DNA from 2 places in the Peribacillus sp. FSL M8-0224 genome. Region 1 is predicted to be linked to the other one. Evidence: a T-box and tRNA genes for the amino acid it is inferred to sense, from the RefSeq annotation. Region 1 holds a T-box; the other holds one or more tRNA genes.
What was found. The T-box of region 1 lies ahead of pheS (phenylalanine--tRNA ligase subunit alpha). A T-box ahead of a tRNA ligase gene usually reads a tRNA of that ligase, here a tRNA-Phe.
Positions count from the first base shown of each region.

Region 2: it encodes a tRNA-Phe, which carries the amino acid that the T-box ahead of pheS (phenylalanine--tRNA ligase subunit alpha) is inferred to sense. The anticodon was not compared.

Region 1 is NZ_JBBOOJ010000001.1:3,620,560-3,627,240, forward strand. It holds gene rnhC (ribonuclease HIII) at 1-721, shown strand, start outside; gene pheT (phenylalanine--tRNA ligase subunit beta) at 1,205-3,619, opposite strand; gene pheS (phenylalanine--tRNA ligase subunit alpha) at 3,648-4,688, opposite strand; T-box leader at 4,747-4,989, opposite strand; gene MKX49_RS17400 (TrmH family RNA methyltransferase) at 5,034-5,792, opposite strand; gene sspI (small acid-soluble spore protein SspI) at 5,915-6,124, shown strand; gene MKX49_RS17410 (general stress protein) at 6,141-6,524, opposite strand.
Region 2 is NZ_JBBOOJ010000001.1:4,676,068-4,682,748, forward strand. It holds gene MKX49_RS22655 (isochorismate synthase) at 1-1,248, opposite strand, end outside; gene MKX49_RS22660 (1,4-dihydroxy-2-naphthoate polyprenyltransferase) at 1,548-2,468, shown strand; gene MKX49_RS22665 (TraR/DksA C4-type zinc finger protein) at 2,615-3,364, shown strand; tRNA gene MKX49_RS22670 (tRNA-Glu) at 3,406-3,477, opposite strand; tRNA gene MKX49_RS22675 (tRNA-Ser) at 3,481-3,571, opposite strand; tRNA gene MKX49_RS22680 (tRNA-Asn) at 3,573-3,647, opposite strand; tRNA gene MKX49_RS22685 (tRNA-Ile) at 3,660-3,736, opposite strand; tRNA gene MKX49_RS22690 (tRNA-Gly) at 3,742-3,815, opposite strand; tRNA gene MKX49_RS22695 (tRNA-His) at 3,820-3,895, opposite strand; tRNA gene MKX49_RS22700 (tRNA-Phe) at 3,913-3,988, opposite strand; tRNA gene MKX49_RS22705 (tRNA-Asp) at 4,012-4,087, opposite strand; tRNA gene MKX49_RS22710 (tRNA-Met) at 4,094-4,167, opposite strand; tRNA gene MKX49_RS22715 (tRNA-Ser) at 4,271-4,363, opposite strand; tRNA gene MKX49_RS22720 (tRNA-Ile) at 4,384-4,460, opposite strand; tRNA gene MKX49_RS22725 (tRNA-Met) at 4,471-4,547, opposite strand; tRNA gene MKX49_RS22730 (tRNA-Ala) at 4,576-4,651, opposite strand; tRNA gene MKX49_RS22735 (tRNA-Pro) at 4,669-4,745, opposite strand; tRNA gene MKX49_RS22740 (tRNA-Arg) at 4,757-4,833, opposite strand; tRNA gene MKX49_RS22745 (tRNA-Leu) at 4,844-4,932, opposite strand; tRNA gene MKX49_RS22750 (tRNA-Gly) at 4,945-5,019, opposite strand; tRNA gene MKX49_RS22755 (tRNA-Leu) at 5,028-5,109, opposite strand; tRNA gene MKX49_RS22760 (tRNA-Lys) at 5,117-5,192, opposite strand; tRNA gene MKX49_RS22765 (tRNA-Thr) at 5,214-5,289, opposite strand; tRNA gene MKX49_RS22770 (tRNA-Val) at 5,300-5,375, opposite strand; rRNA gene rrf (5S ribosomal RNA) at 5,387-5,502, opposite strand; rRNA gene MKX49_RS22780 (23S ribosomal RNA) at 5,622-6,681, opposite strand, start outside.

The DNA.
Region 1 (6,681 bases):
CTCTGCATCGGTCAACGTCCATCGATATTCGCCGCCTGCAAATATCGGAACCATGTCAGTGATTGGTTCAGACGAGGTCGGAACAGGAGACTATTTCGGCCCGATGACCGTCGTAGCCGTATATGCCAAGAAGGAGCAACTCGCTCTATTAAAGGAGCTTGGTGTCCAGGATTCCAAAAATCTGAAAGACCCACAGATCATCGACATTGCCAAACAGATTAAGGATGTAGTGCCCTTCAGCCTGCTCACATGCGACAACCCGAAATATAATGCGCTGCAGGCAAAGGGAATGTCACAAGGAAAAATGAAGGCACTCCTCCATAACCAAGCAATCAAGCACCTCATGCAAAAAATCCAGCCAGAACAAGCGGAAGCCGTCCTTATTGATCAATTCGCTCAGCCAGAGGTGTTTTTCAATTACCTAAAAGGCCAAGAACTATTCCAAGCTAATGCCACCTATCTATGCACAAAAGCGGAAGGCATTCACCTTGGAGTGGCAGCCGCATCCATCCTGGCCCGATATGCATTCGTCAAACGCTTTGACTTGCTGAGTGAAAAAGCTGGATTCAAAATCCCTAAAGGTGCCGGATTTGCAGTCGATGAAGCGGCCGCAAGATTAATTCACGAAAAAGGAATCGATTCATTACACGAATTCACGAAAACCCATTTTGCCAACACAGAAAAAGCGAAGCGACTCTATCAACAGAAATATCATAAATAGAAGAAAGCGGCTGATCTTCCTGAACAGCCGCCTTTTTCTCGTGAGTTTGTGCGGTTTACTCGTGAGTTTACGCCATTTACTCGTGAATTTGCTCCATTTACTCGTGAGTTTACGCCATTTACTCATGAATTCACTATTTACTCGTGAATTTGCTCCATTTACTCGTGAGTTCGCTCGGTTTACTCGTGAATTCACGCCTTTTACTCGTGAATTTGCGTTTTACTCGTGAGTTTGTGCGGTTTACTCGTGAGTTTGCGACTTTTACTCGTAAATTTGCGGTTTACTCGTGAGTTTACGCCATTTACTCGTGAGTTTACGCCATTTACTCGTGAATTCACTATTTACTCGTGAATTTGCTCCATTTACTCGTGAGTTTGCTCTATTTACTCGTGAATCTGTGCGTTTTACTCGTGAATTCACGCCTTTTACTCGTAAAATAAAAAAAGACAGCTCCCCATGATTCAGGGAGCTGTCTTTTTGGTTTTATCCTCTTAGCTCTGCGCCGGCTTTTTCTTTAACGGCTTCAAGCACTTTATCATGTGCTTTTGTAATGTCCTCGTCCGTCAGTGTACGTTCCGGGTCGTAGTATTTCAGTGAGTAGGCAATGGATTTCTTGCCTTCCTCCATTCTTTCACCTTCGTATAAGTCGAAGATGCTTACTTCTTTCAGCAGTTTGCCGCCGGCTTCTTCAATAATATCCTGAATGTCCCCGGCTTTCGTAGCTTGATCCACAACGAGCGCGATATCGCGTGTGGTTGATGGATAGCGCGGAATCGTTTGGTATGCTATCGGCGCGACTTCTGCTTCGGCCAATGCTTTTAAGGAAAGTTCGAAAATGTATGTTTCTTTAATATCCAAGTCTTTTTGGACAGTTGGGTGCACTTGACCGATAAAGCCAATTACTTCACCATTCAATAGTACTTCCGCTGCCCGTCCTGGATGCATGTCGTTGATTTCCGCTTGGCGGTAACTGATTTGATCAGCTAATCCAAGTGTGTCGAATAATGCTTCGATCACGCCTTTGGCTACAAAGAAATCCACTGGTTTCTTTTCACCCTGCCATAGATGTGACTCCCATAGGCCGGTGATTGCTCCAGCAACATGTTCTTTTTCTTCAGGCAGTTCTTGTTCGTCACGCTTAAAGAATACCGAACCGATTTCATACAGTGCCAGTGAATCAATTTGGCGGGCATTGTTATATTTCACGACTTCCAGCAATTGAGGCACGATGCTTAAACGCAGCTGGCTTCTTTCTTCACTTATTGGCATTGCCAATCGAATGGATTCTCTTGCTTCCAATGCGAATTGGGACGCTTTTTCCTGGCTTGTCAGTGAATAGGTCACTGCTTGATAAAGGCCTGCGCCTTCAAGTGTACGGCGTGCCTTCCGCCGTTTAATTTGATAGTCTGTCAATTGTCCTGGGTTAGCAGAACCGATCGGCAGTGTAACGGGGATGTTATCATATCCATATAAACGTGCAGCCTCTTCGACTAAATCGGCTTCAATCGTAATATCACCACGGCGCGTCGGGACAGTGATCGTGAATGTTTCATTGTCAAGTTCCACGCCGAATTGCAGACGTTTGAAGATTGACTCCACAACTGATACGGTCATGCTTGTTCCAAGGAGTGTGTTGATTTTTTCAAGCGTGATGCTAATGACCGCAGGTTCCATTGACAATTCGTCAACTTCTGCTGCTCCTTGTAAGACTGTTCCGCCTGCATATTGTGCAATCAATTGTGCAGCACGTTCCCCTGCTTCACGAACACGTGCCGGGTCGACGCCTTTTTCAAAGCGGGCACTGGCTTCACTGCGTAATCCATGGTCCTTTGAAGCTTTGCGAACCACTGTACCTGCAAAATATGCACTTTCAATAATGATGTTCGTCGTATCATTTTTGACTTCGGAATCCGCTCCGCCCATCACACCAGCAATCGCAACAGGCTCACTGCCATTCGTGATCACTAAATGGTCAGGTGTCAAAGTGCGTTCCGCTTCATCCAATGTTACGATTTTTTCAGCATCCTTCGCTCTGCGGATGACGATTTCCTTTGAACCAAAGCGGTCATAATCAAAGGCATGGAGCGGTTGGCCGTATTCAAGTAAAATGTAGTTCGTGATATCCACCACATTATTATGAGGTCGGATACCTGCAGACATCAACCTAGTCTGCATCCAAAGCGGTGAGGGTCCGATCTTAACATCCTTGATGATTTTAGCCATGTATATCGGGTTATCTTCTTTCGCTTCCACTTTGACACTGATATAATCAGTTGCTTTTTCAGCTGCCTCTTCTTTCTCGACTACCGGCCATTTCACTTCCCGGCCTAGAATGGCTCCCACTTCGTATGCAACACCAAGCATACTCAAAGCATCGGAGCGGTTTGGAGTCAGCCCAAGTTCCAGCACTTCATCACTTAAACCAAGTTCCTCCAATGCATCTTTCCCTACTTCCACATCATTAGGGAAGACGAAGATTCCTGTAGCATAATCCTTGGAAACAAGCTTGGATTCGAAGCCCAATTCTTGAAGCGAGCAAATCATTCCGTGCGATTCTTCTCCGCGAAGTTTCGCTTTCTTGATTTTGAAATTACCTGGAAGGACTGCGCCAACTGTAGCGACTGCGACTTTTTGGCCCTTATCGACATTCGGTGCCCCGCAGATGATCTGAACGGGATTTTCTGCCCCGATATCAACTTGGCATTTATTCAATTTATCCGCATTTGGATGCTGTTCACGTTCTAAGACATGCCCGATGACGACCCCTTTTAGCCCTTCACTTTTCTTTTCCACCCCTTCAACCTCAATGCCGCTTTTCGTGATTTTGTCAGCTAGCTCCGTCGCATTGATGCCTGAAAGGTCAACATAATCTTGTAACCATTTATATGACACAAACATGGTAGGTCCTCCTTTTTAAAATAAAAATTTATGCTTCGTGATGGTTGAATTGTTTTAAGAATCGAACATCATTCGTATAGAAATGACGAATATCGTCCACACCGTACTTCAACATGGCAATCCGTTCCACGCCCATTCCAAATGCAAATCCAGAGTATTTCTTGGAATCGAAGCCAGCCATCTCAAGGACGTTCGGATGAACGATCCCAGCGCCAAGCACTTCGATCCAGCCTGTTTTTTTACATACGCTGCAGCCTTTACCGCTGCAGATTTTACAAGAAATATCCACTTCGACGGAAGGCTCAGTAAATGGGAAGAAACTCGGACGAAGACGGATTTCACGGTCTTGACCGAATACTTTTTTCGCAAATACGTCTAGCGTTCCTTTCAGGTCGCTCATGCTGATGTTCTCATCGATGACCAAGCCTTCAATTTGCTGGAATTGATGGGAGTGTGTCGCATCATCGTTATCCCGGCGATATACTTTTCCTGGGCAAATGATTTTAACAGGGCCTTGACCTTTATGTTTTTTCATCGTTCTGGCTTGAACAGGTGAAGTGTGCGTGCGCATCAGGATTTCATCCGTGATGTAGAAGGAGTCCTGCATATCACGTGCCGGATGGCTTTTTGGCAAGTTAAGTGCCTCGAAGTTGTAGTAGTCGCTCTCGACTTCAGGACCTTCCGCAACCGTATAACCCATCCCGATGAATAAGTCTTCGATTTCCTCCACGATTCGTGTTAATGGGTGAAGATTCCCCTTGTTTACCGGACGTCCTGGAAGTGTGACGTCAATCGTTTCAGTTGCTAGCTTTGCATTGACTGCCGCGGTTTCAAGCGCTTTTTGTTTCTCCTCGATCTTTGTTGCGATCGCTTCACGTACTTCATTGGCTAGTGCCCCGATTTTCGGGCGTTCTTCGGCAGATAATTTACCCATGCCGCGCAATACCTCAGTGATTGGCCCTTTTTTCCCTAAATAAGCAACACGGACTTCATTCAGTTCTTTTAATTCGGAAGCGGCGGCAACTTTTTGCAACGCTTCTTCCTGCAGTTCTAGTAAACGTTCCTGCATCATGTCTTCCTCCTTTATTTTCCTTTTGTAAAAATGAACACAAAAAAACCCCGATCCCTAAAGGGACGAGGTTTATGTATCGCGGTACCACCCTTATTAGTGCACAAACAAAAAAACTTCTGCACTCACTTCATTAAAAATAACGGCTCTTCACCGGAACATTTTTCGGACATTCTGTCTTCCCAATGCCAACTCGAAAGGTGAATTCACTTAAGCAGTGCCATAAAAATGCTTTCAGTCAAGGCATTTTCTCCCTGGATATGGTTAACTTAAAGCTACTACTCTTTGTCATCGTTGTTTTCATTATAAAATTCTGTTTTATTATATTATAATTCTTCGGCCGTTTCAAATCGATTTTCGTAAATGGTACATTAAAATCCCGGCAGCGATCCCCACATTCAAAGATTCACTTTTTCCGTAGATGGGAATATAGAGGTTTTTAGTCGTTTTCTCCAGTAATTCCTTCGATACTCCTTGGCCTTCATTACCGACCAGCAGGGCAAATCGGGAAGACTTTTCCACTTCTTCAAATGGCGATGCCCCTTCTAATGCCGTGCCATAAACCGGTGTGCCACTTTGCTTCAGCCCATCGATGATTTCGGATAGGTTCCCTTTAATGACAGGCATATGGAAGAGGCTCCCTTGCGTCGAACGGACCACTTTGGGATTATACAAGTCAGCACACCCTTCCCCAAGGATGACCGCATCGATTCCCGCTGCATCCGCTGTCCTGATCATCGTTCCAATATTCCCAGGATCTTGGACGGCATCGATCAACAATAATTTCTCCGGATTGATGGACTCCATGCTCGTTGATTTCTGTTCACAAACCGCAGCAATTCCCTGCGGGGCTTCGGTATCGCAAATCGCCTTCATAATATCATTTTTCACATAAATGAGTTCTGTGCCTTCCACCTTAAAATGGGCAGGCATTTCAGTTTCTTCATTGATGATCACTTCCAAGACGATTTCTTCCTTTAAAGCTTCTTCAACTAGGTGAAAACCCTCAACTAAATATTTACCTGTTTTATCTCGTTCTTTTTTCGTCAAAAGTTTTTTCCATTGCTTAACTTGCGGGTTTTTTACGGATTCGATATATTTCAAGGGTAAACGCTCCTTTAACTTCACACTGATTTTCCTATTATAACGCAATTCACATACATATTGCATGCGAGTTTGTGAAATGCTATTAATGTCAGTCATTATGTGTTAGAGGAGGAATAATTATGAATTTAAACTTACGTAATGCGATCATTCAAAATGTATCTGGAAATACGCAAGAGCAGCTGGAAGACACGATTGTCGATGCCATACAAAATGGCGAGGAAAAAATGCTTCCTGGATTGGGAGTTTTATTCGAGGTCATCTGGGAAAATTCATCTGAGCAGGAAAAACAGGAAATGATCACTGCCCTCGAAGCAGGATTAAAAAAATAACAGCCTTCAAAGGCTGTTATTTTTTTAATCTCGCTTTGCCAGCCTTCAGTTCTTCGATGGAGACTTCTTCATCAAGCAGCAAGATGAATTTTTTTGCTTTCACTTCTTCAAGCATCGCTTTTGTCTCAGCAAAAGAGTAGCCGTATTTCGTGAAAAAGCTGCGTAAATCTCCAGATCCTTCATCTGTGAAGTAATGGAAGATTTTAAAAAAAAGAGTGTCCTCCTTATCCTGATTGGCGATGATCAGTATATCCGTATGTTCATTTCCAAGCTGCACATAATTTTTTATATCAGCTGCCACTGTCATTTGGGTGCCAGATACGCCTTTTGCTTTTAAGTTTGAAATTGCAGCAAGTAGTTCCGGATTAGAGTCAAAAACACCATATACGTTTTTTTCCATGTTTCTCCCCCTCCTTGTTACTCTACTTAAAATAAAATTCCTTTGTCATTATACCTTGCAGCTTTATCAATAAACAAGCAAATAGTCTATGGAGACGAACAAGGGAACCCTCAGCCTAAAGGGTTTTTATAAAAATAACAGCCTGTAGCAAACTCTG
Region 2 (6,681 bases), 1.1 Mb from region 1:
TTCCCCGTTCCCATACGTATCCACCCAGCCTAAAGGACCCGCATAAAATCCGCGTTCCAGACCTTCCAATTCCCGAATTCGGACAACAGCCTTTTCTTTTGGAAGTCCTCCCATGGCAGGTGTGGGATGGAGGCTCTCGACGAATTCAAAAATCGTGACACCTTCCTTGGATATACCGCGAACCGGTGTGTACAAATGCTGGATATGACGGTTTTTCATAAGTGTCGGTCCGGCCGGGACCATCACCTTTTCGCATACAGAATCAAAAGCATTGGATATCATCGACACGACATATTGATGCTCTTGTAAATTCTTTTGGTCATGAAGCAATTCTTCACCAAGACAAACATCTTCTTGCTCATCTTTCCCTCGCCGCATCGATCCGGCAAGACAGGTAGAAAAAACTTCATTTCCCTGTTTCTTAATCAAACGTTCGGGGGTGGCACCGACAAAACAGTCACCACCAGCCTCCAAACTGAAAATATAACTCAATGGCTGCTCAGCAATCAATTGTTCAAGCACTTTCCCTGAATCGATGGAACGTTCAAAACCAAGTCGAAGCTCCCTTGCCAAAACAATCTTGTCGAGATCTGTCGTCTTGATTTCCTGAACAGCCTCTGAGACCGTCCGCTTCCATTCCTCAGGTTCGACTTCCTTCTGCATAACAAGGAAATTTGCACCCAATCCATTGCCATCCAAGCTTTCGAAGAGGAAAGCTTCCCGTTCATTTATCATATCTATGAAGAGTTTTTCTGAATCATCAGGCGAACAAAGTAAGTTTGTCGTTAAGTAAGCTTGTTTCCCCACTATTGAAAGCATGAAGGCAGGTATATAAAACAGGTTGTCCCCGAACTGATTCCAAAGGAGCGTACTGTCATTTTCATAATCAAAAGAAAAGCCCCCAAACAGTAAAGGACCTGTCGCTTCTACATCGGTCACTCCTGTTTTGACAGCATCATTCTGCAGTTTGATCCAGCTCTTTTCGACTTCTCTATAACGTTCGGCATTTGATGCCGCTTTGAGTTTCTTAACATTGCCTAAACCGGTGATGGTTATTTCCTTTGCAGGGTCCTCCCAGAAAAAGCGTTCACCCGCATACCGTTCTCTTCCAGCTTGATAAAATGAAAGGGGGTTGTTGCATTTAATCTTCTTAATATGACTGAATAGAACTTGATCATTCAAGTCCTTCGCCTTTTGTATAGCTGAAGCCAGTCCCTGAAACTGTTCAGTTTCCTCTGAGATAGCCAAAAAAATCCCCCCAAATGTACATTTTAAAAGCTATTTAACCTATTTAAAGATACACCTCCCTTGAACCTCATGTCAATAAAACGCCCCTTTACCGAACGATTCTTCCCTGCTTTTTTCCTTATTATATGAATCTTAGCGAATGTAGAGAAATACCCTTGATTTTGGAAATGCATCACCCATGAATTTCAATTGTCACCCATACCCACTTTTCCTGCATTTATTAGGATAACCTTTTGTGCAACATTTCAATATTTGTTATAATTTCGAGAGAACCAATAATGATTTTGAGGAGAGAAATAATGCAAACAGAATACGACGGACTTCCCCTTAAACGGACCTGGAAGATTTGGTGGGAGTTAATTCGTCCACATACACTAACCGCAGCTTTTGTCCCAGTCTTACTTGGAACTGTGATTGCACTTTTGGAAGATGGAGTGAATTGGTTACTATTCGCTGCCATGATGATTGCAAGTATCCTGATTCAAGCTGCAACCAATTTATTCAATGAATACTATGATTTCAAGAGAGGCCTGGATACGGAGGAATCCGTAGGGATCGGTGGCGGGATCGTCCGTCATGGGATGACCCCCAGACTAATCATGAACTTGGCCCTTGGCATGTATGCCATCGCCTTGATCATTGGAATCTATATCTGTGCCGCATCGTCTTGGTGGCTTGCTGCAGTAGGCCTCGTTTGCATGCTTGTCGGCTATCTTTATACAGGCGGTCCCCTGCCCATTTCATATACACCGTTCGGGGAACTTTTTTCTGGATTGTTCATGGGCTTTTTGATAATCCTGATCGCCTTTTTCATTCAAACCGGTGATGTTTCTTCAACAGCCATCTTAATTGCCATTCCAAGTGGGATACTGGTAGGGCTGATCAACCTATCCAATAACCTCCGAGATCATGATGGGGATAAGGCACATGGCCGCAAAACGATGCCAGTCGTGATGGGCAGGAAAAACGCCCTGACATTCATGGCAATCATGTTCGCTTTCTCTTATCTATGGCTTGTTGGGCTCGTTCTTACCGGAAGCGTTACGGCTTGGATTCTCCTTGCCTTCCTTAGCATACCGAAGGCCATGGCCGCAATAAAAGGCTTCGTAGGTAAAACACAGCCGATCACGATGGTGCCGGCAATGAAAGCCACTGCCCAAACGAACACCTTCTTTGGCTTACTCATGGCCATTGGATTATTCATCAGCTATCTTATATAATCTCCGGGGACTGAGCCCATCCGCTCAGTCCTTTTTTCTATCTTCCGTTCCATATTGTTTTCCTATACTCCGATTCGGGTAATAGATAATACAACCACCTTACCAATATAAAAAGAGATTTGGACTTTAGAAGGAGTGAATTGGATATGGCAACGAAACAACAAACGCAAAAATTCAAAAAAGAACTGCTTCAAGAAAAAAATGAGCTATGTAATAGAATTCAAAATGATGAACAATCCGTTCTGGATAAAAGCCAAACGGAATCCGTAGGTGAATTATCATCCTATGATAATCATCCTGCTGACCTAGGGACCGAATTATTCGAGATGGAACGGAATCAAGCACTCGATGAGCATGCACAATCCGAAATGGAGAAAATAGATGAAGCTTTGAAAGCCATGGAAGAAGGATCGTATGGCCATTGTAAAACCTGCAATAAGGAAATCCCCATCGAGAGGCTTGAAGCGATCCCAAGCACCCTCTACTGTGTCGAGCATGCCCCAGAACGAACGCTTTCACAAGACAGGCCAGTGGAAGAGGATATACTGATTCCATCCAAGGGTGATCATTTTGAAAATCGTCATGGAATCGAAATGGCGGCTAAAGAAGATAGCTTTGGTGAAGTGGCCAAATTCGGTACATCAGAAACGCCATCTGATTATACCGGCGATCATGACAATTACAATGGTCTTTATAAAAACGAGGATGAAACGGATGGATTTCCTGAAGACTATGAAGGATTTGCCGCAAATGATATCGAAGGAAAAACGAGAGTGGATATACCGAACAAAAAGCAAAAGGAATATGAAGATACCCTGAAAGAAGAAAATATAGAATCCCAACTTGGAGACATTCCCTATAAACAAAAAGATGGTTATATCAAGGAAAATAAATGAAAAAAAGAAGCATACATGAATGTATGCTTCCCTTTTTGTTATGACCCGTACGGGATTCGAACCCGTGTTACCGCCGTGAAAGGGCGGTGTCTTAACCGCTTGACCAACGGGCCAACTGGCGGAGAAGGAGGGATTTGAACCCTCGCGCCGCTCGCGCGACCTACACCCTTAGCAGGGGCGCCTCTTCAGCCTCTTGAGTACTTCCCCGTGGCTCCGCAGGTAGGACTCGAACCTACGACCGTTCGGTTAACAGCCGAATGCTCTACCACTGAGCTACTGCGGAACAATATGAATATGGTGGGCCTAAATGGACTCGAACCATCGACCTCACGCTTATCAGGCGTGCGCTCTAACCAGCTGAGCTATAGGCCCATATTTGGAGCGGGTGAAGGGAATCGAACCCTCATCATCAGCTTGGAAGGCTGAGGTTTTACCACTAAACTACACCCGCGAAATGGGGCGACTGATGGGAATCGAACCCACGAATGCCTGAACCACAATCAGGTGCGTTAACCACTTCGCCACAATCGCCGTAATTTTGTAAGATATGGTGGCTCAGGACGGAATCGAACCGCCGACACAAGGATTTTCAGTCCTTTGCTCTACCGACTGAGCTACTGAGCCACATATGTATTCAATTTAAATAATGGCGGTCCCGACGGGAATCGAACCCGCGATCTCCTGCGTGACAGGCAGGCATGTTAACCGCTACACCACGGGACCTAATAATTGCGGGGACAGGATTTGAACCTGCGACCTTCGGGTTATGAGCCCGACGAGCTACCGGACTGCTCCACCCCGCGACGGTAATAATGAAACGATTAGCATCAAGCTTTCGTGAATATTGTTTCGTCCGCATCCTTTATGTAAGGTTGTTTTAAAACAACTTGCTGCTTTTAGAAAAAATGGAGGAGGTAGAGGGATTCGAACCCCCGCGGGATTTGACTCCCCTGTCGGTTTTCAAGACCGATCCCTTCAGCCGAACTTGGGTATACCTCCACGGCTTAAAAAAATGAATATGGTGGACCTTGTAGGACTCGAACCTACGACCGGACGGTTATGAGCCGTCTGCTCTAACCAGCTGAGCTAAAGGTCCTTATATTTATTGGTAGCGGCGGAGGGGATCGAACCCCCGACCTCACGGGTATGAACCGTACGCTCTAGCCAGCTGAGCTACACCGCCAATATAATATAAGTTTCTGATTGAAAAATGGTGGAGCCTAGCGGGATCGAACCGCTGACCTCCTGCGTGCAAGGCAGGCGCTCTCCCAGCTGAGCTAAGGCCCCATTCATTAAAAATCACGTGGTCGGGAAGACAGGATTCGAACCTGCGACCCCTTGGTCCCAAACCAAGTGCTCTACCAAGCTGAGCTACTTCCCGCAATAAAAACATGGTGCGCCCGGCGGGAGTCGAACCTACAACCTTCTGATTCGTAGTCAGATGCTCTATCCAATTGAGCTACGGGCGCATATTTATGATGGTGCCGAGGACCGGAATCGAACCGGTACGGTAGTCACCTACCGCAGGATTTTAAGTCCTGTGCGTCTGCCAGTTCCGCCACCCCGGCACATACGAAAAGTGGAGCGGAAGACGGGATTCGAACCCGCGACCCCAACCTTGGCAAGGTTGTATTCTACCACTGAACTACTTCCGCATGAAAGATGCGGGTGAAGGGACTTGAACCCCCACGCCTTGCGGCGCCAGATCCTAAGTCTGGTGCGTCTGCCAATTCCGCCACACCCGCATATAAATGGTGAGCCATGAAGGATTCGAACCTTCGACCCTCTGATTAAAAGTCAGATGCTCTACCAACTGAGCTAATGGCTCGTGCTTGTACTATCTTAAAAATGGTGCCGGCAAGAGGACTTGAACCCCCAACCTACTGATTACAAGTCAGTTGCTCTACCAGTTGAGCTACACCGGCAGGTGTAAAATGGTGGAGGATGACGGGATCGAACCGCCGACCCTCTGCTTGTAAGGCAGATGCTCTCCCAGCTGAGCTAATCCTCCATATGAAACCTGCTTGGCGACGTCCTACTCTCACAGGGGGAAACCCCCAACTACCATCGGCGCTGAAGAGCTTAACTGCCGTGTTCGGAATGGGAACGGGTGTGACCTCTTCGCTATCGTCACCAAACAATTTTAACATTTTTTCAAGACATATATTATTATAACGTCTTTTTGAGAAAATGCAAGAAGAAATTTTCATTCCTTCAAAACTAGATAATAAGAAGGTATTTCATTATTTAAAAAGCGTTGGTTAAGTCCTCGATCTATTAGTATCAGTCAGCTCCACATGTCACCATGCTTCCACCTCTGACCTATCAACCTGATCATCTTTCAGGGATCTTACTAGCTTGCGCCATGGGAAATCTCATCTTGAGGGGGGCTTCATGCTTAGATGCTTTCAGCACTTATCCCGTCCGCACGTAGCTACCCAGCTATGCCTTTGGCAAGACAACTGGTACACCAGCGGTGCGTCCATCCCGGTCCTCTCGTACTAAGGACAGCTCCTCTCAAATTTCCTGCGCCCGCGACGGATAGGGACCGAACTGTCTCACGACGTTCTGAACCCAGCTCGCGTACCGCTTTAATGGGCGAACAGCCCAACCCTTGGGACCGACTACAGCCCCAGGATGCGATGAGCCGACATCGAGGTGCCAAACCTCCCCGTCGATGTGGACTCTTGGGGGAGATAAGCCTGTTATCCCCGGGGTAGCTTTTATCCGTTGAGCGATGGCCCTTCCATGCGGAACCACCGGATCACTAAGCCCGACTTTCGTCCCTGCTCGACTTGTAGGTCTCGCAGTCAAGCTCCCTTGTGCCTTTACACTCTACGAATGATTTCCAACCATTCTGAGGGAACCTTTGGGCGCCTCCGTTACTCTTTAGGAGGCGACCGCCCCAGTCAAACTGCCCACCTGACACTGTCTCCCACCCCGATAAGGGGCGCGGGTTAGAATTTCAATACAGCCAGGGTAGTATCCCACCAACGCCTCCACCGAAGCTGGCGCTCCGGCTTCTCAGGCTCCTACCTATCCTGTACAAGCTGTACCAAAATTCAATATCAGGCTGCAGTAAAGCTCCACGGGGTCTTTCCGTCCTGTCGCGGGTAACCTGCATCTTCACAGGTACTATAATTTCACCGAGTCTCTCGTTGAGACAGTGCCCAGATCGTTACACCTTTCGTGCGGGTCGGAACTTACCCGACAAGGAATTTCGCTACCTTAGGACCGTTATAGTTACGGCCGCCGTTTACTGGGGCTTCGGTTCAAAGCTTCGCTTGCGCTAACCTCTCCCCTTAACCTTCCAGCAC